3 regions of the Tardiphaga sp. 768_D3_N2_1 genome follow, and region 2 is predicted to be linked to each of the others. Evidence: predicted binding sites of a transcription regulator. Region 2 holds the regulator's gene; each other region holds the start of a gene.
What was found. The regulator PhoB, encoded in region 2, activates phosphate uptake and scavenging genes when phosphate is short. The targets are predictions, from matches to a motif close to TGTCATNNANCTGTCAT.
Positions count from the first base shown of each region.

Region 1: AB8A27_RS24565 (DUF2794 domain-containing protein) is a predicted target of PhoB. The motif match lies at 3,389-3,405, and genes of this name have one in related genera.
Region 3: AB8A27_RS09150 (Orn/Lys/Arg decarboxylase N-terminal domain-containing protein) is a predicted target of PhoB. The motif match lies at 3,440-3,456, and genes of this name have one in related genera.

Region 1 is NZ_CP197245.1:5,229,392-5,236,529, forward strand. Features, by position in the region: gene acnA (aconitate hydratase AcnA) at 1-2,099, shown strand, start outside; gene AB8A27_RS24560 (DUF1223 domain-containing protein) at 2,268-3,020, shown strand; gene AB8A27_RS24565 (DUF2794 domain-containing protein) at 3,417-3,779, shown strand; gene AB8A27_RS24570 (N-acetyltransferase family protein) at 3,796-4,320, opposite strand; gene AB8A27_RS24575 (Bax inhibitor-1/YccA family protein) at 4,403-5,191, opposite strand; gene AB8A27_RS24580 (ABC transporter permease) at 5,504-7,138, opposite strand, start outside.
Region 2 is NZ_CP197245.1:5,763,085-5,770,222, reverse strand. Features, by position in the region: gene AB8A27_RS27100 (Hsp33 family molecular chaperone) at 322-1,320, opposite strand; gene argF (ornithine carbamoyltransferase) at 1,501-2,439, opposite strand; gene AB8A27_RS27090 (aspartate aminotransferase family protein) at 2,439-3,665, opposite strand; gene AB8A27_RS27085 (GcrA family cell cycle regulator) at 4,112-4,621, shown strand; gene phoB (phosphate regulon transcriptional regulator PhoB) at 4,880-5,584, opposite strand; gene phoU (phosphate signaling complex protein PhoU) at 5,675-6,388, opposite strand; gene pstB (phosphate ABC transporter ATP-binding protein PstB) at 6,415-7,138, opposite strand, start outside.
Region 3 is NZ_CP197245.1:1,998,385-2,005,522, forward strand. Features, by position in the region: gene AB8A27_RS09140 (YgiQ family radical SAM protein) at 1-388, shown strand, start outside; gene AB8A27_RS09145 (N-acetyltransferase family protein) at 445-1,017, opposite strand; gene AB8A27_RS09150 (Orn/Lys/Arg decarboxylase N-terminal domain-containing protein) at 1,039-3,396, opposite strand; gene AB8A27_RS09155 (molybdopterin molybdotransferase MoeA) at 3,557-4,765, opposite strand; gene AB8A27_RS09160 (hypothetical protein) at 4,874-5,161, shown strand; gene AB8A27_RS09165 (CbtB domain-containing protein) at 5,219-5,401, shown strand; gene AB8A27_RS09170 (CbtA family protein) at 5,405-6,124, shown strand; gene AB8A27_RS09175 (HAD-IA family hydrolase) at 6,121-6,741, opposite strand; gene AB8A27_RS09180 (MarR family winged helix-turn-helix transcriptional regulator) at 6,992-7,138, opposite strand, start outside.

The DNA of each region.
Region 1 (7,138 bases), 530 kb from region 2:
CGACCTTCGAGGTCGCCTATCCCGACACGCTGGTTGGTACCGACTCGCACACGACCATGGTCAACGGCCTCGCCGTGCTCGGCTGGGGCGTCGGCGGCATCGAGGCGGAAGCCGCGATGCTTGGCCAACCGCAGTCGATGCTGCTGCCTGACGTGGTCGGCTTCAAGCTGTCGGGCGCGCTCAAGGAAGGCGTCACCGCCACCGACCTCGTGCTCACCGTCACCCAAATGCTGCGCAAGCAGGGCGTCGTCGGTAAGTTCGTGGAATTCTATGGTCCCGGCCTCGACGCCATGTCGGTCGCCGACAAGGCGACGATCGGCAATATGGCGCCGGAATATGGCGCGACCTGCGGCTTCTTCCCGGTCGATGCCGCCACTATCGATTATCTGAAAACGTCGGGCCGCAAGACCGCGCGTGTCGCACTGGTGACTGCTTATGCCAAGGCGCAGGGCCTGTACCGCACCGCCAAGTCGCCCGATCCGGTCTTCACCGAAACGCTGAAGCTGGACCTTGGTGACGTCGTGCCGTCGATGGCAGGCCCGAAGCGCCCGGAAGGCCGCGTCGCACTGCCAGCGATCGCAGAGGGTTTCGCCACGGCGCTCGCCGCAGAATACAAGAAGCCCAATGCCGACGAACGCTTTCCGGTTGAAGGCAAGAATTTCGATCTCGGCCATGGCGACGTCGTCATCGCCGCCATCACCTCCTGCACCAACACGTCGAATCCGAGCGTGCTGGTGGCTGCCGGCCTGCTCGCACGTAACGCCGTTGCCAAAGGCCTGAAAGCAAAGCCGTGGGTGAAGACCTCGCTGGCGCCGGGCTCGCAGGTCGTTGCCGGATATCTGGCCGATTCGGGCCTGCAACTCGACCTCGACAAAGTCGGCTTCAATCTGGTCGGCTTCGGCTGCACCACTTGCATCGGCAATTCGGGCCCGCTGCCGGAAGAGATCTCGAAGACCATCAACGATAACGGCATCGTCGGCGCCGCCGTGCTCTCGGGCAACCGCAACTTCGAAGGCCGCGTCTCGCCGGACGTGCAGGCGAACTATCTCGCCTCGCCGCCGCTGGTCGTTGCCCATGCGCTCGCCGGCACTGTGACCAAGAATCTCGCGGTCGAGCCGATCGGAGAAGGCAAGGACGGCAAGCCGGTCTATCTGAAGGACATCTGGCCGACCTCGAAAGAAGTGAACGCGATCATCAAGAAGTACGTCACCTCGACGATCTTCAAGAAGAAGTATGCTGACGTGTTCAAGGGTGACGCCAACTGGCGCAAGATCAAGACGGTCGAGAGCGAGACCTACAAGTGGAACATGAGCTCCACTTACGTGCAGAACCCGCCCTACTTCGAAGGCATGAAGAAGGAGCCGGAACCGACCACCGACATCATCGATGCACGCATCCTGGCCCTGTTCGGCGACAAGATCACCACCGACCACATCTCGCCGGCCGGTTCGATCAAGCTCACTTCCCCCGCGGGCAAATATCTGTCGGAGCACCAGGTGCGCCCCGCCGATTTCAACCAGTACGGCACGCGCCGCGGCAATCACGAAGTGATGATGCGCGGCACCTTCGCCAATATCCGCATCAAGAACTTCATGCTGCAGGGCGCCGACGGCAACGTGCCTGAAGGTGGCAACACCAAGCATTGGCCGGACGGCGAGACGATGTCGATCTACGACGCCGCGATGAAGTATCAGGCCGAGCAGGTGCCGCTGGTCGTGTTCGGCGGTGCCGAATACGGCAACGGTTCGTCGCGCGACTGGGCGGCCAAGGGTACACGCCTGCTCGGCGTTCGCGCCGTCATCACCGAGAGCTTCGAGCGTATTCACCGATCCAATCTGGTTGGCATGGGCATCCTGCCGCTGACCTTCGAGAATGGTTCGTCGTGGAAGAAGCTTGGCCTCAAAGGCGACGAGAAGGTCACGATTCGCGGCCTCACCGGCGAGATCAAGCCGCGCCAGCAGATGGTGGCGGAAATCGTGTCGGCCGATGGCTCACTCCACAAGGAGACGCTGCTCTGCCGCATCGATACGCTGGACGAGCTCGAATATTACCGCAACGGCGGCATCCTGCATTACGTGCTGCGTCAGCTCGCAGCCTGACGCCCGTGCGGGGTGTGACGTAGTGCCTCACCGCGAAGTGAGTGGCTAGTGAACAGAAGGCGGCCTATGAAAAGGTCGCCTTCTGGCGTTTGGGGGCTTGAACGTGTTAGCGACACCAATGTGCGACACCGTCTGTTATGTGTCCCACCTCGAGCGTAGCAAAACCTCATGAAATCCTTTGGCGGCATATCGCAGTGGACTGGCGCGCTCAGCGTGTGCGCCGCCATTGCAGCGAGCGGTAGCGCGCTGGCCCAGCCCCGGGCGGTGGTGGAGCTCTTCACCTCACAGGGTTGCTCGTCCTGCCCGCCTGCCGACAAAATTATCGGCGACCTCGCCAAAGACCCGTCCGTGATCGCATTGAGCATGCCGATTGACTACTGGGACTATCTCGGCTGGAAGGATACGCTGGCGGACTCGCGTTTCAGCGCGCGGCAGAAAGCCTATTCGCAGATGCGCGGCGATCGCGACGTCTACACGCCGCAAGTCGTCGTTAACGGCGCCACTCAGGTGATCGGCAGCGATGCCGATCGTATCCAGGGCGCTATCAGCGAAACCAAGAAAGGCGCCGTGATGACGGTGCCGGTGTCGATGTCGGTTTCCGGCAAACACGTCAACGTTTCCGTTGCCGCATCGAGCAATGCGCCCGATACAGCGCATGGCGAAGTCTGGATCTGCTCGGTGTCGAAGGCTGTGCCGATTACAGTCGGTCGCGGCGAGAATCGCGGCAAGCAACTGACCTATTACAATGTCGTCCGGAACTGGCTGAAGGTCGGTGACTGGACCGGCAACGCCGCTAACTGGACGCTGCCGCTGGAGAACATTTCCAGAGATGGCGTCGATGCCGCTGTCGTCTATGTCCAGGATGGCACGCGTGACAAGCCCGGCGCGATGCGCGGCGCGGCGTATACGTCGCTGCAGTAGGTTTTTCAAAACTCTGGAATCGTTGCTCTGTTTTCACAGGCAGAGCTACGCCGTTTTGAGAGATCGTCGCCGCTGACCGGCTATTGCCGAAGCACCCACCAAAAAGAAAAGGACCAACTTGCGTTGGCCCAGTGGGGATTAACTTCCTGCGCAGGGTCCGATCCCAACGACCGCGGGGGGCTGGGGGCTGAGGAATCCGAGACCGGAAGAACCGGACCCGACGCAGTATCTTCTTGTCGCAATCCAGAAGGGCGCCCGATGGGCCAAAATTTGGCGGCAATAAGATTCACCTGACGTTCCCGTGACGGGAAATTTCTACCGCTGGGCCCGCGGATCGGCCCTTGCAGAGGGCCTCAGTCGGCGCGATCATGTCGGGGATATGACAGGAGGCGCCGCATGAATGTGATTCCGGGAGATACTGAGCCCACCGAGAATCGCGCGGCGACGGGCTCTGCCGCCGCCGCGCCCGTCGTCAGCTTCAATCGCCTTGAACTCAGCCGCATCCTCAACCTGTACGGCCGTATGGTCTCCGACGGCGAGTGGCGCGATTACGCCATCGACTTTTTGCGCGACCGCGCGGTGTTCTCGGTGTTCCGCCGCTCGTCGGAAGTGCCGCTCTATCGCATCGAGAAAGATCCGCGACTGGCGCGCAAGCAGGGCATGTATAGCGTCATTTCAGCGAGTGGCATGATCCTGCGCCGCGGCCAGGAACTCGACCGCGTGCTCCTGGTGATCGATCGCAAGCTGGCGGTGGTGTAAATCGATTCGCAGAGCGTCAGGGCAGCGTGCGGGCGCCCTCGCCAAGTGCGAGCTGCATCGAGACGGTATCAAGCCAGCGACCGAACTTGAAACCGACATCGGGATGTACCCCGACCATCTGAAAGCCGGCATTGCGATGAACTGCGATGGAGCCGGCATTGGCGCTGTCACCGATCACGGCAACCATCTGGCGGTAGCCGCGGCTCTCGCATTCGGCGATCAGCCGCGCCAGAAGTTTGCCACCAACGCCCCGCCGCTGGGCTTTGGGATCGAGATAAATCGAATTCTCGACGGTAAAGCGATAGGCCGGTCGCGGGCGATGTGCGCTGGCATAGGCATAGCCGACAACCCGGCCTTCCAACACAGCCACGAGATACGGATAGCCTCCGCTCATCAGCGCCTCGAAACGCCGCGTCATCTCGGCCAAATCTGGCGAGACCAGTTCGAACGTGGCCGTGCCGAACTGCACCGCCTCGTCATAGATCGCGGTGATCGCGGGCAGATCCGCCGCGACTGCGGGCCTGATTTCAATATCGGACATAGGATAGAGACTATTTTTGCCCGACCCAAAAGAAAAGCCCCGGCTTTTGGCCGGGGCTAAGATCTTCCTGATGTCCTGAAACTTATTCGCGCTGTCCGAGCAGCTGCAGCAGCAGCGTGAACAGGTTGATGAAGTTCAAGTAGAGCGACAGGGCACCGGTGATTGCCGCGCGCTCGGCAATGTCTCCGCCCTGCGAGGCGTAACCGTAGATGTAGTCGTTCTTCAGGCGCTGGGTGTCGTAAGCGGTGAGACCCGCGAAGATCAGCACGCCAACGACCGACACGATGAACTGCAGCATCGACGAAGCGACGAAGATGTTCACGACGCTCGCGATGATGATGCCGAACAGGCCCATCAGCAGGAACGAGCCCATACCGGTCATGTCACGCTTGGTGGTGTAACCATAGAGGCTCAGCGCACCGAACGAGGCCGCGGTGATGAAGAACACCCGCACGATCGACGTGTGCGTGTACACGAGGAAGATCGACGACAGCGAGATGCCCATCAGAGCCGAGAACGCCCAGAACAGCATCTGCGCGGTGGCCGGCTTCAGCCGGTTGATGCCGAACGAGATGGCGAACACCATGACCAGCGGCGCCAGGATGAACACCCACTTCAGCGGGCTCACGAACATCGCGTAGCCGAACGGTGTCAGGTAGGAGCTGCCGATCCGGGCAGCGGCGCCCGACGGATCGGTGGTGACAGCCGCCATGTACACGCCGAGAGCAGCCAGGCCGGTGATGGCCAGACCGATCGTCATGTAGTTGTAGATGCGCAGCATATACGAGCGCAGTCCGGCATCCACGGCAGCGGCATCGCGCGCGCCGGCCCGGCCGAAGGGGGAAGCATAGTTACGGTCTAGATCCGACATGGTCGAAACCTCGATGTTGTCCGGCTGATCGCAAAGGGTTCGCGTCGCCGGTTCGAATTGTATCCCAGATATCTGCACTTCCTGACACTTAATTCGATTTCATAAAAAATCGATGTCATCTGCGCTCGGTATCTGACCCATAGGGTATGTGGTAAACTAACACATTCGCTGCAAGCTTCCACGCGTGGCGGAATGTCGCTCCGATTTACATTCAGGCAACCTGGTAAACTTTCAGCCTGGCGCAAGCTTGGCGATTTCTCAGCCATTTTGCACGAATCAGCCTGCGCAAAGGCCGCTTCGTGTCAAAACAGGTCACAAATTCCGTAACACGGTGGCGGGCTTCTGGTTCAAGGCTACCAACGTACCCGCCAGACCGAGCCCCACTGTGACAATAAGCGCCGCCAGTACCACGCCAGCGGCGCTGCCCGCCTGCCAGACGAAGCTGAGCGACATCAGACGCGTGATGATCAGCCAGGCCGCCACCGAGCCAGCGATGACACCGAAGACAGCCGTGGCCAGGCCGATCATCAGATATTCGAGCGCATAGGCACCGAGCAGCCCCGCGCGCGTGGCGCCGAGGGTCTTGAGGATCACGGCGTCATAGACGCGATGCCGGTGACCGGCGGCCAGCGCGCCGCCGAGCACCAGGATAGCCGAGAGCAGCGTGACCGCGCTGGTGCCACGGATCGCAAGGACGAGGTTGGTGACCACACTCCCGACGGTGTCGAGCGCTTCCCGCACCCGGACGGTGGTGATCATCGGGAATGCGTCGGCCACCGCCTTGACCAGACTGGCATCCTGGGACGGATCAGACTTCGGTTCGGTCAGCGTGGCGATATGAGTATGCGGTGCACCACGGAAAGTATTGGGCGAGAAAACCAGCACGAAATTGATGCCGAGGCTCTGCCAGTCGACGGACCGCATGTTACCGATCCTGGCGGTGATGTCGCGGCCGAGCACGTTGACGGTGACCTCGTCGCCGAGCTTGAGCCCGAGCCCGTCGGCTAGCTTCTTCTCGAACGAGACCAGCGGCGGACCGCTATAGTCGGGCGCCCACCATTCGCCCTCGACCAGCTTGGAGCCGCGCGGAACCTCGTTGGTGTAACTGAGGCCGCGGTCGCTCTGCAGCACCCATTCGGCATCGGATGACGGCTTGAGGTCTTCTGCCTTGACGCCGCGCGCGGCGACGATCCGGCCGCGCAACATCGGCACATCCTCGACCGTCGATTGCGGCTGCTTCTCCTTGAGAAACGCGCTGAAGCGGTCGGCATCGGTGGAGGGAATATCGATGAAATAGAACGACGGAGCTTTCTCAGGCAGTGCCGCCATGAACTGCCGGCGCAGATTGCCGTCGATCTGGGTGACGGTCACCAGCACTGTCAAACCCAGCCCGAGCGACATCACCACGGATGGTGTCAGCGCGCCCGGCCGGTGGATATTTGCGATGGCGAGCCGCAGCATGGTCATACTCGGACGCGGCAATTTGCGCGTAAAAGCCATCAATGCGCCGGCGATACCGCGCAGCAAGGCGAACACGACCATCGACGACACCACGAATACGGAGGCGACGCGCTTGTCGTAGGCAAGCCCGACCACGACCGCGATCAGCACGCCGACCACGAGTGCCATCCAGAGCATGTAGCGGAGCTTCGGCCGGTGCGATTCCGTCAGCGCCGCGTCACGAAACAGCGCCGCAACCGGCACGTCATGCACACGTGCCAAGGGCCACAGGCCGAAGGCTAGCGCGGTCAGCAGCCCGTACAACAGCGACAAGGCCAACTCGCCAAGATGAAGCGCCGGCACCACCGGCAGCGGCAGCAGCTTGCCGAACAGGCCGACGATGACGAACGGCAGGGACGCGCCAACCACCAGGCCGATCAGCGAACCGATCACCGCCAGCACCAGCACCTGGGTGAGATAGATCGCGAACACGTCGCGGCCGGTGGC
Region 2 (7,138 bases):
CCCATAACCACGGTCAGCGCTTCTGAAACGACAGAGCTATCACTATAGCGCTCTCACCAGTTCTCCAGCGTGTATGGGTCCCCGCCTGCGCGGGGACGACGTGGAGAGGTCAGCGCGGTCCCCACTGTCATTCCGGGGCGGCTGCGCGCCTTCGCGCAGACGAACCCGGAATCTCAGCATGGGAGTCTCTAGTCAGCGCAAAACACTTCGAGATTCCGGGTTCGCACTTCAGCGGCTTCGCCGCTTTCGTGCGCCCCGGAATGACGAGCCAAGACGCGCGCCCCGGAATGACGGTGGGGCATGACGAGCCAGGCGAGCGCCCTATTCCACGCCCGCTTCCTGCGGCGTGAACTCATAGACCGACGAACAGAACTCGCAGGTCACGACGACCTTGTCGTCCTTGACCATGTCGGCGCGGTCCTGCGGCTCGAAGCTCTTGAGCATACCGGACACGGCATCGCGCGAGCAGGAGCATTCCGCGCGCAACGGCGAGGGCGCAAAGACGCGAACACCGCGCTCGTGGAACAGTCGATACAGCAGCCGCTCGCCGGACAGATCCGGATCGATCAGCTCCACATCCTCGACCGTCCCGATCAGCGACTGGCCTTCAACCCAGGCATCATCTTCCGGCACGGCATTGGTGCTCACGCCATCCGGCACGTCGCCAGCATGGAGATCGCGCTGTACGCGTTCCGGCGCCTTCGGCAGGAACTGGAGCAGCATGCCGCCGGCGCGCCAGCGATGTGTCGGGCCGCCTTCCTCACCGCTGCGCCATTCCTCACCCACGGCGAGGCGCACCTTGGTCGGAATCTGTTCGGAACGCAGGAAGTACTCATGCGCGGCATCTTCCAGGGTACCTCCGTCGAGCGCGACCATGCCCTGATAACGGCTCATATCCGGCCCCTGATCGACGGTCATCGCCAGATGGCCCTTGCCGAGCAGGGCCGCGGTATCCAGACCGGGCACAAGGCGCTCGACATCGAAGCGCGCATAGGCCCGCATTTTATCGGGCGCGCGGAAATCGACGATCATCAGCGACACCGGACCGTCGGTCTGGGTTTGCAGGATGAAACGGCCGTCGAATTTCAGTGCCGAGCCGAGCAGCGTGGTCAGCACGATGGCCTCACCGAGCAGCTTGGCCACCGGCGCGGGATAATCATGTTTGGCGAGCAGTTCATCGAGCGCCGGGCCAAGTCGCGTCAGCCGCCCGCGCAGATCGAGCGGCGCAACCTCGAAGGGCAGCACCGCGTCATCGACCGGAACGGAGGACGGCGCGCGAATGGGGGCGTCGGGCTGGAGATTTGGATTTGATGGGGTCATGGCGCTCTATTTGGGGGCTGAGGGCCGCAAGTGAAAGGGGCGAATGGAACCGGGAAATATTGGCTCGTCATGGCCGGGCTTGTCCCGGCCATCCACGTCTTTGTTTGAAGCCAAGACGTGGATGCCCGGCACAAGGCCGGGCATGACGGAGATTTTAGAAACTGTAGCCGCAGAAAGACCTCACGCCACAGCGTTGAGGCACCAGGCCAGAATGCCCTTCTGCGCATGCAGACGGTTTTCGGCCTCGTCGAACACCACCGACTGCGGACCGTCGATCACCTCGTCGGTAACTTCCTCGCCGCGATGCGCCGGCAAGCAGTGCATGAACAGTGCGTCCGGCTTCGCCAGCGACATCAGGCGCGCATTGACCTGATAGGGCTTCAGCAGGTTATGGCGGGTCTCGCCGTCCTTGTCGCCCATCGACACCCAGGTGTCGGTGACGACGCAGTCGACGCCCTTCACCATCGCATCGGGATCGTTGCTGAAGGTGATCGGCGCGTTGGCCGCCTTGACCCAGTCCTTGAACGGCTTCTTCGGCGACAGCTGCGGCGGCGTTGCGATATTGAGCTTGAACTGGAAGCGCTCGGCCGCATGGGCCCAGGACATCAGCACATTGTTGTCGTCGCCGGTCCAGGCCACGGTGCGGCCCTTGATCGGCCCGCGATGTTCCTCATAGGTCATGACATCCGCCATCACCTGGCAGGGATGCGAGAAGCGCGTCAGGCCATTGATGACTGGCACGGTCGCATTTTCCGCCAGCTCCACCAGCGAGTCATGATTGAGGATGCGGATCATGATGATGTCGACGAAGCGCGACAGCACGCGCGCGGTGTCGGCAATGGTCTCGCCGCGACCGAGCTGCATTTCGGCGCCGGTGAGCATCACGACTTCGCCGCCGAGCTGGCGCATGCCGACCTCGAACGACACGCGGGTGCGCGTCGACGGCTTTTCGAAGATCATCGCCAGCGTCTTGTTCTTGAGCGGACGATCGGGCTCGGCATTGGAGCCGTCCTTGCCCTTCAGCTTCGCCTTCATGGCGGCAGCCGCGTTCATGATGTTGCGCAACTCACTGGCCGGCACGGCCGTGAGATCGAGGAAGTGCCGCGGTGACGTGCTCATCACGCGGCTCCCTGCGTCTTTGCCGATGAGCCCAAGGCCACGCAGGCCTGTTCCAGCCGCTGCACGGCCTGCTCGATCTCGGACTCGCTGACGATCAGCGGCGGCAGGAAGCGCACGACGTTGTCGCCCGCGCCAACCGTCAGCAGCTTCGCGTCACGCAATGCGGCCACGAGATCGCCCGCCGGCACGACGGCCTTGAGGCCGATCAGAAGACCTTCGCCGCGCACTTCGCTGAGCACGTCCGGATGGCTATCGACCACGCCCGCGAGTTTCTGTTTCAGCAGCAGGGACATCTTCTTCACGTGATCGAAGAAGCCGGGCTTCAGCATGATATCGAGCACGGAATTCGCAGCAGCGACCGCCAGCGGATTGCCGCCGAAGGTCGACCCATGCGAGCCGGGCGCCATGCCTTCGGCTGCAGCGGCCGTGACGAGGCACGCGCCGATCGGGAAGCCGCCGCCGAGCGCCTTGGCCAGCGACATCACATCCGGCGTCACGCCGATGCGCTGATAGGCAAACAGTTCGCCGGTGCGGCCCATGCCGGTCTGCACTTCGTCGAAAATCAAAAGGATGCCGTTCTCGTCGCAGATCTCGCGCAGCGCACGGAAGAATGCGTTGGCCGGCGCGCGTACGCCGCCCTCGCCCTGCAGCGGCTCAATGAGAATGCCGGCAGTGTTCGGGCCAACCGCCTTCTTTACGGCTTCGATATCGCCGAGCGGCAACTGGTCGAAGCCATCGAGCGGCTTGCCATAGCCTTCGAGATATTTCGCGGCACCCGTCGCGGCGAGCGTGCCGAGGGTCCGGCCATGGAACGCGCCTTCAAAGGTGATGATGCGCGTGCGCTCGGGATGGCCCTTGGAGAAATGATAGTGCCTGACGACCTTGATCGCGCATTCCATCGCTTCCGCGCCCGAATTGGCGAAGAACACGAAGTCGGCAAAGCTCTGTTCGCACAGCCGCGCGGCGAGGCGCTCACCGTCCGGGCTCTTGAACAGGTTCGACATGTGCCAGAGCTTGGTGGCCTGCTCCTGCAGCGCGGCGACCATATGCGGATGCGCATGACCGAGAGCGTTCACGGCAACGCCGCTGGTAAAATCGAGATAGCGCTCGCCATCGGTTCCAATCAGCCACGCGCCTTCACCGCGCTCGAAAGCGACATCCGCACGCGCGAAAACAGGCAGCAAGTGAGCCTGAGAGAGGGGCGAAGACGTTGCGTTGCTGGTCATAACCGTTCCGATCGAAAAGACTGCGGCCGCGTCGATGACAATTGTGCGAAATCGAACAACGGACCCTAGAAACGAAACGTGCCGCCCTTCTCGGGCGGCACGTGGGCATTATTCTATGTGTGCTGTGAAGACTGTCAACCGCGCACTGCGGCTTTCGAGTCACACGGAGTCGCAGAAAAAGCCGATTTTGCAGCTTTATTTGCAGAAGCATGTGGACGCGGCATGCCCGACTCTTGCGTGCGAGTCACGGCATATTGTAGCTTTTGCCTTGTCGGATACGACATCTCGTGCGGCGGTAGATCCTTTTGACACATCCAGTGCGGCGTAACAGCCGGACGCGAAATTCGCGCCCGGTGAGCGCTAAGGGATTCTGACCGCAGGGATTTTTGAAGTCTCAACTCGCAGCGCCGCCTGGTCAGGCCGGCGTTCACGAAGGGAAAACTGCGATGACGGTAATGACATGGACCGACGATCGCGTCGAACAGTTGAAGAAACTCTGGGAAGGCGGCCTCTCCGCCAGCCAGATCGCTGCGGAACTCGGCAACGTGACCCGCAACGCCGTGATCGGCAAGGTGCACCGTCTCGGCCTGTCCGGCCGCGCCAAGAGCCCCTCTTCGGCAGCTCCGCGGCAGCGCAAGGCGCGCCCGGCGCAGCAGATGGTACGCGTCGCCCGCCCGATGGCCCGCGGCAACACCGCGCTGGCCCATAATTACGAGGTCGAGGCCGAGCCCGATCCGATCGCCTATGACAATGTGGTGCCGATCAGCCAGCGCCTGTCGCTGGTCGAACTCAGCGACGCCACCTGCCACTGGCCAATCGGCGATCCGTCGAGCGCAGACTTCTACTTCTGCGGCGGCAAGGCCCTGACCGGCGCCCCTTATTGCGCGCATCACTCGCGCATCGCCTATCAGCCGGCAAGCGACCGCCGCCGCGCAGTACCGAAGCCGGCACGCTGAGCTGGAAGATATCTAAAGCAAATGAAAATGCCCGGTGATGAGCCGGGCATTTTTCGTTGGGGGCAGCAAGTGTGACCGAGAGACGCCTGAACCAAACTCAATGTCGTCCCCGCCTAGCACGCCGAAGGCGTGCGCGGGGCGGGGACCCATAACCACCGACTAAGTGGTTGGGGCGAGTATTCGCAGGCGTCCTGGATAGAGCCGAGAAGACGGAGGCTATGGGTCCCCGCCTTCGCGGGGACGACACAGCGTGTGTTGTTACTCCGCCGCCTTGTCGAAGCGGTCGTCCAGCGCGTAGCCGGCACCACGCACGGTGCGGATCGGATCCGGCTCGCCGGCGGGATTGAGCAGCTTGCGCAGGCGGCCGATATGCACGTCGACGGTGCGCTCGTCGATATAGATGTCGCGGCCCCAGACGCTGTCGAGCAACTGTTCGCGGCTGAACACGCGGCCCGGATGTTCCAGGAAGAACTCCAGCAGGCGATATTCGGTCGGACCGAGATCGATCGGGCGGCTTGAGCGCACGACGCGGCGCTTGTCACGGTCGAGTTCGATATCGCCAAACGCCAAGACGGTGGCGAGACGCTCGGGAGCTGCACGACGCAGCAGACCCTTCACGCGCGCCAGCAGCTCCGGCACCGAGAACGGCTTGACGATATAGTCGTCGGCGCCGGTGGCGAGACCGCGAACGCGTTCGCTCTCTTCGCCGCGCGCCGTCAGCATGATGATCGGCAGTGCCTTGGTTTCAGGCCGTGCGCGCAAACGGCGGCACAGTTCGATGCCGGACAGGCCCGGCAGCATCCAGTCGAGCACCACGAGATCCGGCACCCGCTCCTTCAAGCGGGTGTCGGCATCGTCGCCGCGAGCGACGGTTTCAACATCATAGCCTTCAGCGTCGAGGTTGTAGCGAAGAAGCGTCGTGAGGGCTTCCTCGTCCTCCACCACCAGAATGCGTGCATTCACAGCCATATGGTCAATATCCTCAGTGACGTCCGATAAGCCTTAAATCATGATCCTTGCGGGAAACCGGCTTCCGCTTTCCCGCATCATGCTTCAGGCCGTCGGCGTATTCGCGAATGTGGTCATGTCGCCCTTCGGGCGCTTGTCGAGGATCTGCTGGCCCTCGATCATGTAGAACACGGTTTCCGCAATGTTGGTGGCGTGGTCGCCGATCCGCTCGATGTTCTTGGCGCAGAACATCAGGTGGATACAGAACGAGATGTTACGCGGGTCTTCCATCATATAGGTGAGGAGTTCGCGGAACAGCGAGGTGCAGATCGCGTCGATTTCCTCGTCGCCCTTCCACACCGTCATGGCGGCGGGCAGATCGTGCGCGGCATAGGCGTCAAGCACGGCCTTGACCTGGGTGGTCACGAGGTCGGTCATGTGTTCGAGGCCGCGGATCAGCTTCAGCGGATGGAAGTCGCTGTCCAGTGCATTGACGCGCTTGCCGATGTTCTTGGAGAGATCGCCGATGCGCTCCAGATCGGTGGCGACGCGCAGCGCGCCGACGATCTCGCGCAGGTCGACAGCCATCGGCTGGCGCTTGGCGATGGTCAGCACGGCACGCTCTTCGATCGTGCGCTGCAACTGGTCGATCTCGGCGTCGGTGGCGACGACGCGCGCACCGAGCGCGACGTCTCGGCGGATCAACGCATCGACGGATTCGACGATCTGCCGTTCTGCGAGGCCACCCATCTCGGCGACGAGACGGGTCAGCTCCTGCAGATCGTCGTCGAAAGCCTTGGTGGTGTGTTCAAAAGCCATATCTAAATCCTCCCGCGAATATCGCGTCAGCCGAAGCGGCCGGTGATGTAATCCTGGGTGCGGCGATCGGTCGGCGACGTGAAGATCTTGTTGGTCTGATCGAACTCGATCAGCTCGCCGAGATACATGAAGGCCGTGGTGTCGGAGACGCGGGCCGCCTGCTGCATGTTATGGGTCACGATCGCGATCGTGTACTGATCCTTGAGCTCGTCGATCAGTTCCTCGATCTTCGCGGTCGAGATCGGATCCAGCGCCGAGCACGGCTCGTCGAACAGGATCACCTCCGGCCGCACCGCGATGGTGCGTGCGATGCACAGACGCTGCTGCTGACCGCCCGACAGGCTGAGGCCCGACGCGTTGAGCTTGTCCTTGACTTCGTTCCAGAGCGCACCGCCGCGCAGTGCCTTTTCGACGCGGCCATCCATCTCCGACTTGGAGATCTTCTCATAGAGACGGATACCGAAGGCGATGTTTTCGTAAATCGTCATCGGGAACGGGGTCGGCTTCTGGAACACCATGCCGACACGGGCGCGCAGCAGGTTGAGGTCCAGCTTCGGATCCAGAATGTTCTGGTTGTCGAGCATAAGCTGACCCTCGGCGCGCTGGCCGGGATACAGGTCATACATGCGGTTGAAGATGCGCAGCAGCGTGGACTTGCCGCAGCCCGACGGGCCGATGAACGCCGTCACGCGGTTCGCCATCAGCGTCAGGTTGATCTTCTTCAGGGCGTGATGTTCGCCGTAATAGAAG
Region 3 (7,138 bases), 3.8 Mb from region 2:
GCTGAAGAAGAACCGCTACCGCGCCGATCAGGTACAGACCTTCCTGCCGTCACCGATGGCGACCGCGACGGCGATGTATCACACCGGCGTCAATCCGCTGCGCGGCATCAGGCGCGGCGCGAGCGAAAAGGTCGAGGCCATCAAGGGCCTGCGGCAGCGCCGGCTGCACAAGGCGTTTCTGCGCTACCACGATCCCGATAACTGGCCGATATTGCGCGAGGCATTGAAGCAGATGGGGCGTGCCGATCTGATCGGCTCACATCCCGAACAGCTTGTTCCGGCGCATCAACCTGTCGGCACCGGCAAGGGCGGCGGCACGCGGCGCCCGGTGAGATCCGGCGGCAAGATGCAGCGCTTCACGACGAAGGGCGTACCGATCAGGAAGTGAGCGACGGGCACGTGTCGTCGCTACGCTCCTCGCAATGACGGCGGAGAGACTGTGGTCTAGAGAATCCGCTCCGAAAACGGTACCGGCGGTGGCGGCGTGGTCGACCCCGCTGCCAGCGAGCGCTGCACCATGATCGTATCGGCCCAGCGGCCGGAGCGATAGGCGACGCCGGGCAGCAGGCCCACGCGAGCAAAGCCGAAGCTGTCGTGAAGGCCGAGCGAGGCTGTGTTGTCGGCATCGATATAGCCGATGATCTGCCGGAAGCCGGCGGCCGCGCAGACGTCGATCAATTCGCGCATCAACAGGCGGCCGATGCCCCGGCCGACATGTCCGTGGTGGATATAGATCGAGTGCTTGACCGTGTAGCGATAGGCCGGTCGCTTGCGGAACAGCACCACATAGGCGTAGCCGACCACCTCGCCGCCCTGCGTGGCGACGAGATGCGGGAACCGTTTGCTGCGCAGGTTCTTGCGCCGGTCTCTGAGATCGTCGGGCTGCGGCGTGTCGGCGTCGCTGACGCCTTCCTCGACGCCTTGCCGGATGTGCCGGCGATAGATCGCCAGCATGGCATCGACGTCGGTGTCGCGCGAGGGTCGTATGACGACCGGCTGTTCGAGTTCCGTTTGCAAATCAGGCTCCTTACGAGCTCCCTATTCGGAGACCACGTAAGTGTAAAGCCGGATCCGGCCATTGGCGTCGACCTTGCGGTAGATGCCCTGGATTTCGACGTCGAAGCCCGGGAATGTGTTGAAGCAGGTCTCGAACATCTTCAGATAATCGATCATGGGCTTGGCCCGTTCGGTGAGGCGCTCGCCCGGCACGATCGTGGCGATGCCGGGCGGATAGACCACGAACGGCGTCGTCGCGACGCGCCCGAAAAGCTCATCGATCGAAACGTAATCGACGTCGTTGCGCACCAGACAGCGCGCGGCATCGTGGGGTGACATGGCGATCTCCGGCAGATGGTCGGCGGAGAACTGCCTGGTCTGGAGGTCGCTCACATTGGCCTCGCGGAAGAACCGGTGCATGTCGCCGCACAGATCCCGCAGGCGTACGCCCGCATAACGCACAGGCCGGCGCCTGGCGAATTCCGGGATGACGTCTTCCAGCAGCGCGTTGTCGTCATGAAATTTCTTGAAGGCGACAAGGCCCGATATGAGCGTGCCGGCCTTGCTGGCTTCCACGCCCGGCGTCAGCAGGAAGAGCAGCGAGTTGAGATCGTTCTTCTCCGGCACGATGCGGTTTTCGCGCAGGAATTGCGCGACCACAGGGGCTGGGATGCCGTGGTCGGCATAGGCACCGGTGGTGCGATCGAAGCCGGGGGTCAGGACCGTCAGCTTGTTCGGATCGGTCATGGCGAAGCCGGCGACCATGCCCGGGAAGCCGTGCCAGGCAGCCTCAGGGGCGAGCTGCCAATAGGAGGGATTGGTGGCGAGCTGATCCGTGCCAACGCTTTCCCACGGCACGTTGTGAACGGCGCCTTCGCTCGATGCATCGGGAATTGCGACGCGCTCGGGCACGAAGGGTTCGAAGAACCAACGGCGCTCGGTGCGGGTTTCCTTCTCTTCGAATTCGCGGCGGACCGCGCGCATCTTCTTGCGCAGTTCGATGCCGAGGCGGATCGTGTCGTCCCACAACACTTCGCCCGAGCGTCCCTTCATCATCTGCGCGCCGACATCCAATGATGCAAACAGCGGATAGAACGGAGAGGTCGAGGCGTGTTGCATGAAGCTCTCGTTGAAGCGCCGATGCTCGACACGGCGCTTCTGCCCGCGGATATGCCGATCCTTCATGTGGATCTGCGACGCCTGCGAGAAGCTCGCCAGCTGCTTGTGGGTCGACTGTGTCGCGATGATGCCCGGCGAATCCGGGCCGAGCTCCTTGAGCCCCATGGCGAACCGGCCGGCATAGAGCGGATGGAATTTCATGAAGCCAGCCCAGGCTTCGTCGAACAGGATGTAATCGCAGAGATGACCGATGCGCTTGATGATCATCTCGGCGCTGTAGATGGTGCCGTCATAGGTGCACTGTTCGATGACGGCGACGCGGAACGGGCGCGGACGCTTCCAGGCTTCGGGATCCGTGACCAGCGGATTGGTGCGGATGCTCTCGCGGAGAGCCTTCTCGTCAGTGGCCTCCCAGTTCATCGGGCCGATCAGGCCCCAGGGATTGCGCGCCGTCGGCACATAGATCGGCACGCCGCCCGAGATCATCAGCGCACCATGCAAGGCGGCCTTGTGGTTGTTGCGGTCGAACAGCACCAGATCGCCATCGGTGACCAGCGCCGACAGGGCGACCTTGTTGGAGGTCGAGGTGCCGTTGAGCACGAAATAGGTTTTCTCCGCGCCAAAAATCTGCGCGGCTTCCTTCTGCGCCTGCAAAGCAGGGCCTTCGTGGGTCAGGAGATCGCCGAGATCGAGCACCGAATTGTCGAGGTCGTCGCGGAACACGGCTTCGCCGAGATGTTCCATGAACACGCGGCCGATCGGGCTGCGGCTGTAGAACACACCGCCATTGTGCCCGGGGCAGGTCCAGAGCTGGTTGCCTTCTTCGGCATAGTCGACCAGCGCGCCGAAGAAAGGCGTCTTTAGCGTCTCGGCATATTGCTTCAACCGGCTGATCAGGTTCTTGGCGATGAACGGCGGGGTTTCCTCGGACAGGAAGACATAGCCGTCGATGAAATCGAGCACCTCGACCGGGACGTCCTCAAACCGCTTGCGACGGATCAGCAGGATGATGGGGAAGTCCAGGCCGCGTTTGCGCATCAGGTTGATCAGCGCCGCGGTCTTGCCTTCCAGGCCCTTCTTGCCCCAGTCGACCACCATGCAGCCGATCGCCGCGTCGGTCTGGACCGCGATGGTGGCGTCTTCGAGCTTGCGCGCCTTGACGACCTCGAAGCCGGAACGCTCGATCTCCTCGACGATCTGATTGAGGCGAATGCCCTCGAGATCGTCGGCTTCGAAAGTCGGCATCGCGAAGAGGAAATTGAAGCGTTTGAAATAGTCCATTTGTCCACCGATCTTGTTTCGCTGCGATCTCTCGCTGCGTTACGTGACAATTCAGTGACTGAAATTGCGTTAAGGTATCTCAATCAGGAAAAAGGTCTGGGGAGCATGCCGCGAGGCGGGAGTTCCGCCAGCCGCGGCATCCGTCAAAGCTTGTTGGCCGCTAGACCGGCAGCCGGATGATCGCGCAGGAATCGCCCGCCACAGCCGCGGGTGCGAATGGCTTGCGGATCAGAAGTCCACCGGCGACAGCGAGATTCCCCAGCAGCGACGAGTCCTGCTTGATGACCGGCGTCGCCACCACAGTGCCGTCGGCGCGGGTCTCGAGGCGCGTGCGCAGATAATCCTCGCGCTGATCGTTGGCCCCGAGATCGCGGCCGAGCACTGCGGGTTCGATTGCATGGGCGATGTCGTTTCGACCGGACAGCGCACGCAGCAGCGGCACCATGAACAGGAAACCGCAGACATAGGACGACACGGGATTCCCCGGCAGGCCGACCACGCGCATTTCCTGACGGCGTCCATGCATCATCGGTTTGCCGGGCCGCATCGCGATCCGCCAGAACGCCATCTCGACGCCGGCATCGATCAGCGATTGCTGCACGAGGTCATGGTCGCCGACTGACGCACCGCCGGTGGTGATCAGCACATCGGCCTTCAGATCGATCGCGCGTTGAATGGCGGATGTGGTCGCTTCCAGCGTGTCGACGGCGATACCGAGATCAATCACTTCGGCGCCTTCGGCGCGCGCCAGCGCACGCAGCGCGAAGCCGTTGGAGAGCACGATCTGGCCTGGGCCGGGGATCGCACCGGGCATCACCAGTTCGTCGCCGGTGGCAAGCATCGCGACGAGGGGCCGGCGCCGCACCGGCAATGCCGCATGGTTCATGCCGGCGGCAAGAGCGAGATCACGGTCGGTGAGGCGCGTGCCGGCGCGCAGCAATACGTCACCTTCGTTGAAGTCGACACCGGCCGGGCGGATATGCTTGCCGGAGATTGCGGCTTCGTTGATCCCGACGACGTCGCCGTCGCGTGTTGTGTCTTCCTGGATCACCACGGCGTCGGCGCCGGCCGGCAGCACGCCGCCGGTGAAGATCCGCAGGGCCTCGCCGGCTTGCAGGGGGCGATCGAATGGTTTGCCCGCAGCAATTTCGCCGATCACACGCAGCTTCGCACCCAGCGTCGCATCGGCGGCGCGTACCGCATAACCGTCCATGGCCGACATGGGCTCCGGTGGCTGTGTGCGCAGCGAAGCGATGTCGCGGGCCAGCACGCGGTGGAACGCGTCTTCCAGCGGCACCATCTCCTCGGGCAGCGCATCGGCGCCCGCGAGAATCGCGGCCATGGCATCGGTAACCGGCATCAGGGCCATCGGCAGGGTCTCCGGCAGTGTGGGCGCCCGTCATAGCGGAGAGCGGGAGCCGACGCAAAACCACCGGCACTTTGGCGGCGCCGGGAAACGCGATAGACATCGGCGATCATGACCGACCACGTTTCCGCTGGCGATAATGCGCCGCTTTGGCGCGCCGATGTCGATGCGCTGGCCTTCCAGCCATCCGGCCATCGCGGGCTGTGCATGGTGCACCGTCACGCGTTCCGGACGCTGCTCCGGCGCTATCCGTCGCCGGAGGAATGTGCAGCCTATTTCCACGATCACCGGGTAGTGTTTCAGGCGGCGGCCAGCGCCAAACTGGTGCGGGCAGGGGTGGCGGTGGATGCCAATTTCCACCTGACCAGCCGCGATCTTGCCCGCGCGATGCAAAATTAGCGGTCGCGCCGCGGATGCAACTCGGTTAAAATCGGGGTCTAATTCGCGAGGATTCCGATGCAACAGACCCAGACCGCCCAGATTTCCGCCGTTACCACCGACGTCAATGTCGTCGTGCAGGCCGTTCTGGCGATGGCGCTCGGTCTGTTTATCGTCGGCGTGGTCGGTTTCTCGCATATCAGCGCCGTTCACAATGCGGCCCACGATACGCGCCACGCCAACGCATTCCCCTGCCACTGAGACATGTCCGTTTTCAGGTCGATCGTTTTCTCGGCAGTAGTGGCTGGCGCGATCACTGGTGCTGCCATCACCGGCGCCCAGATGGTCGGCACCATTCCGCTGATCCAGAAAAGCGAAGTCTATGAGCGAAAGGCCGGGGCGCCGACGGCCGCCGTACAGCCCGCGCATACGCACGACCATGGTGCCGCAGCCAGCCCCGCCCATAGCCACGAGGCCGAGTGGGAGCCTGCCGAGGGCTTGCAGCGTAATGCCTTCACTACCGGCGCCAATATCCTGACTGCCATCGGCTTCGCTTTGCTGCTGGCCGGCATCTTCGCGCTGCGTGGCCGGGCCGTGAGCTGGCGGGAAGGGCTGTTCTGGGGTCTCGGCGGTTTCGTCGTCTTCACGGCGGCGCCCGGCCTCGGCCTGCCACCGGAATTGCCGGGGATGCCTGTCGCTGACCTCACACTGCGCCAGACCTGGTGGATCGGCACCGCCTGCGCCACTGCGGCCGGGCTCGGCCTGCTGGCCTTCCGCAAGGCCTCATGGGCCGCCATTCTCGGCCTTGGCCTAATCATCCTGCCGCATCTGATTGGAGCCCCGCAGGCGCCGGCTGGTCATACGGATGTCCCGGAAAGCCTATCGCATAGCTTCGTCGTCGCGGCGGTCCTGACCAGCCTGCTGTTCTGGGCGCTGCTCGGTGTGCTGACCAGCATCGCCTTCCAGCGCATCTCGCGGGCTTAAAGCCCCAGTGCCTTGAGGGCCTCGGCGACGGATGTCGGCGAGGTCACGTGCACGGTCTGCAATCCGCAGGCGCGAGCCGCCTCGATGTTTTCGGCAAGATCGTCGAAGAATACGATGCGGTCGGCAGGCATGCCAATCTCCGAGATCACATGCCGATATGCCTCCGCATCCGGTTTTCGCAAGCCGATCGAAGAGGACAGAAATACGCTTCGAAAGTGGTTGAGCAGATCGGCATGCCGCTGCGAAAAATGAGCGACGTGCGCAGGATTGGTGTTGGAGAACGCGTAGAGAGGCCAACGCGCTGACGCGCGCGCAAGAAGGTCTGCGATGCCGGGCATCTCGCCGACAAACAGCGCGTTCCAACCTTCGAGAAATTGCGCTGGCGTCAGATCGATCGTCAGCGTGTCGCGCAGATGCGCAAAGAATGCGTCGTCTGAGAGTTGTCCGCGTTCGTGTTGCATATACACGTCACCGCGGGTGAAGCGGGTGACGATATGATCCGGCTTGCAGCGCGCGTGATCCGACCAGACTTCCAGCACGCGGTTGAAGTCGATATCCAGCACGACGCGGCCGATATCGAACAGCAGGGCGTCGGCGCTATTTGGCATGAGCGGCATCGTAATCTTTATCCTCTGGCTCCGGTATCGAATGTGCTGCGGCGCAGGTTAGCGGATGGTGGCAGAAAATCCTTGTCCCCTCGTGACAAACCGTCCCGATATTTATGTTGCCTAGGCAACTAATTCGTGAGAGCCTTTCCGGAGAGGCGCATACGAGAGCAGTCAACTGCCGCGTCCCACAGGGAGAGAAACGATGATGGACCGCTTGTGCGGGACAGCGATTGATGACGCGCGTGTAACGCCTGGTGGCCTAGCCGGTCACCGCGCCAAGATTGCCGTGAATGCGCCGCAGCAAGTCGACCAGCACTTCGCGTTCACTTTCATCCAGACAGGACAGCAGCTTTCGCTCGCGTTCCAGCGCGGTTACGATGACGGCGTCGTGCGTCGTGCGCCCTTT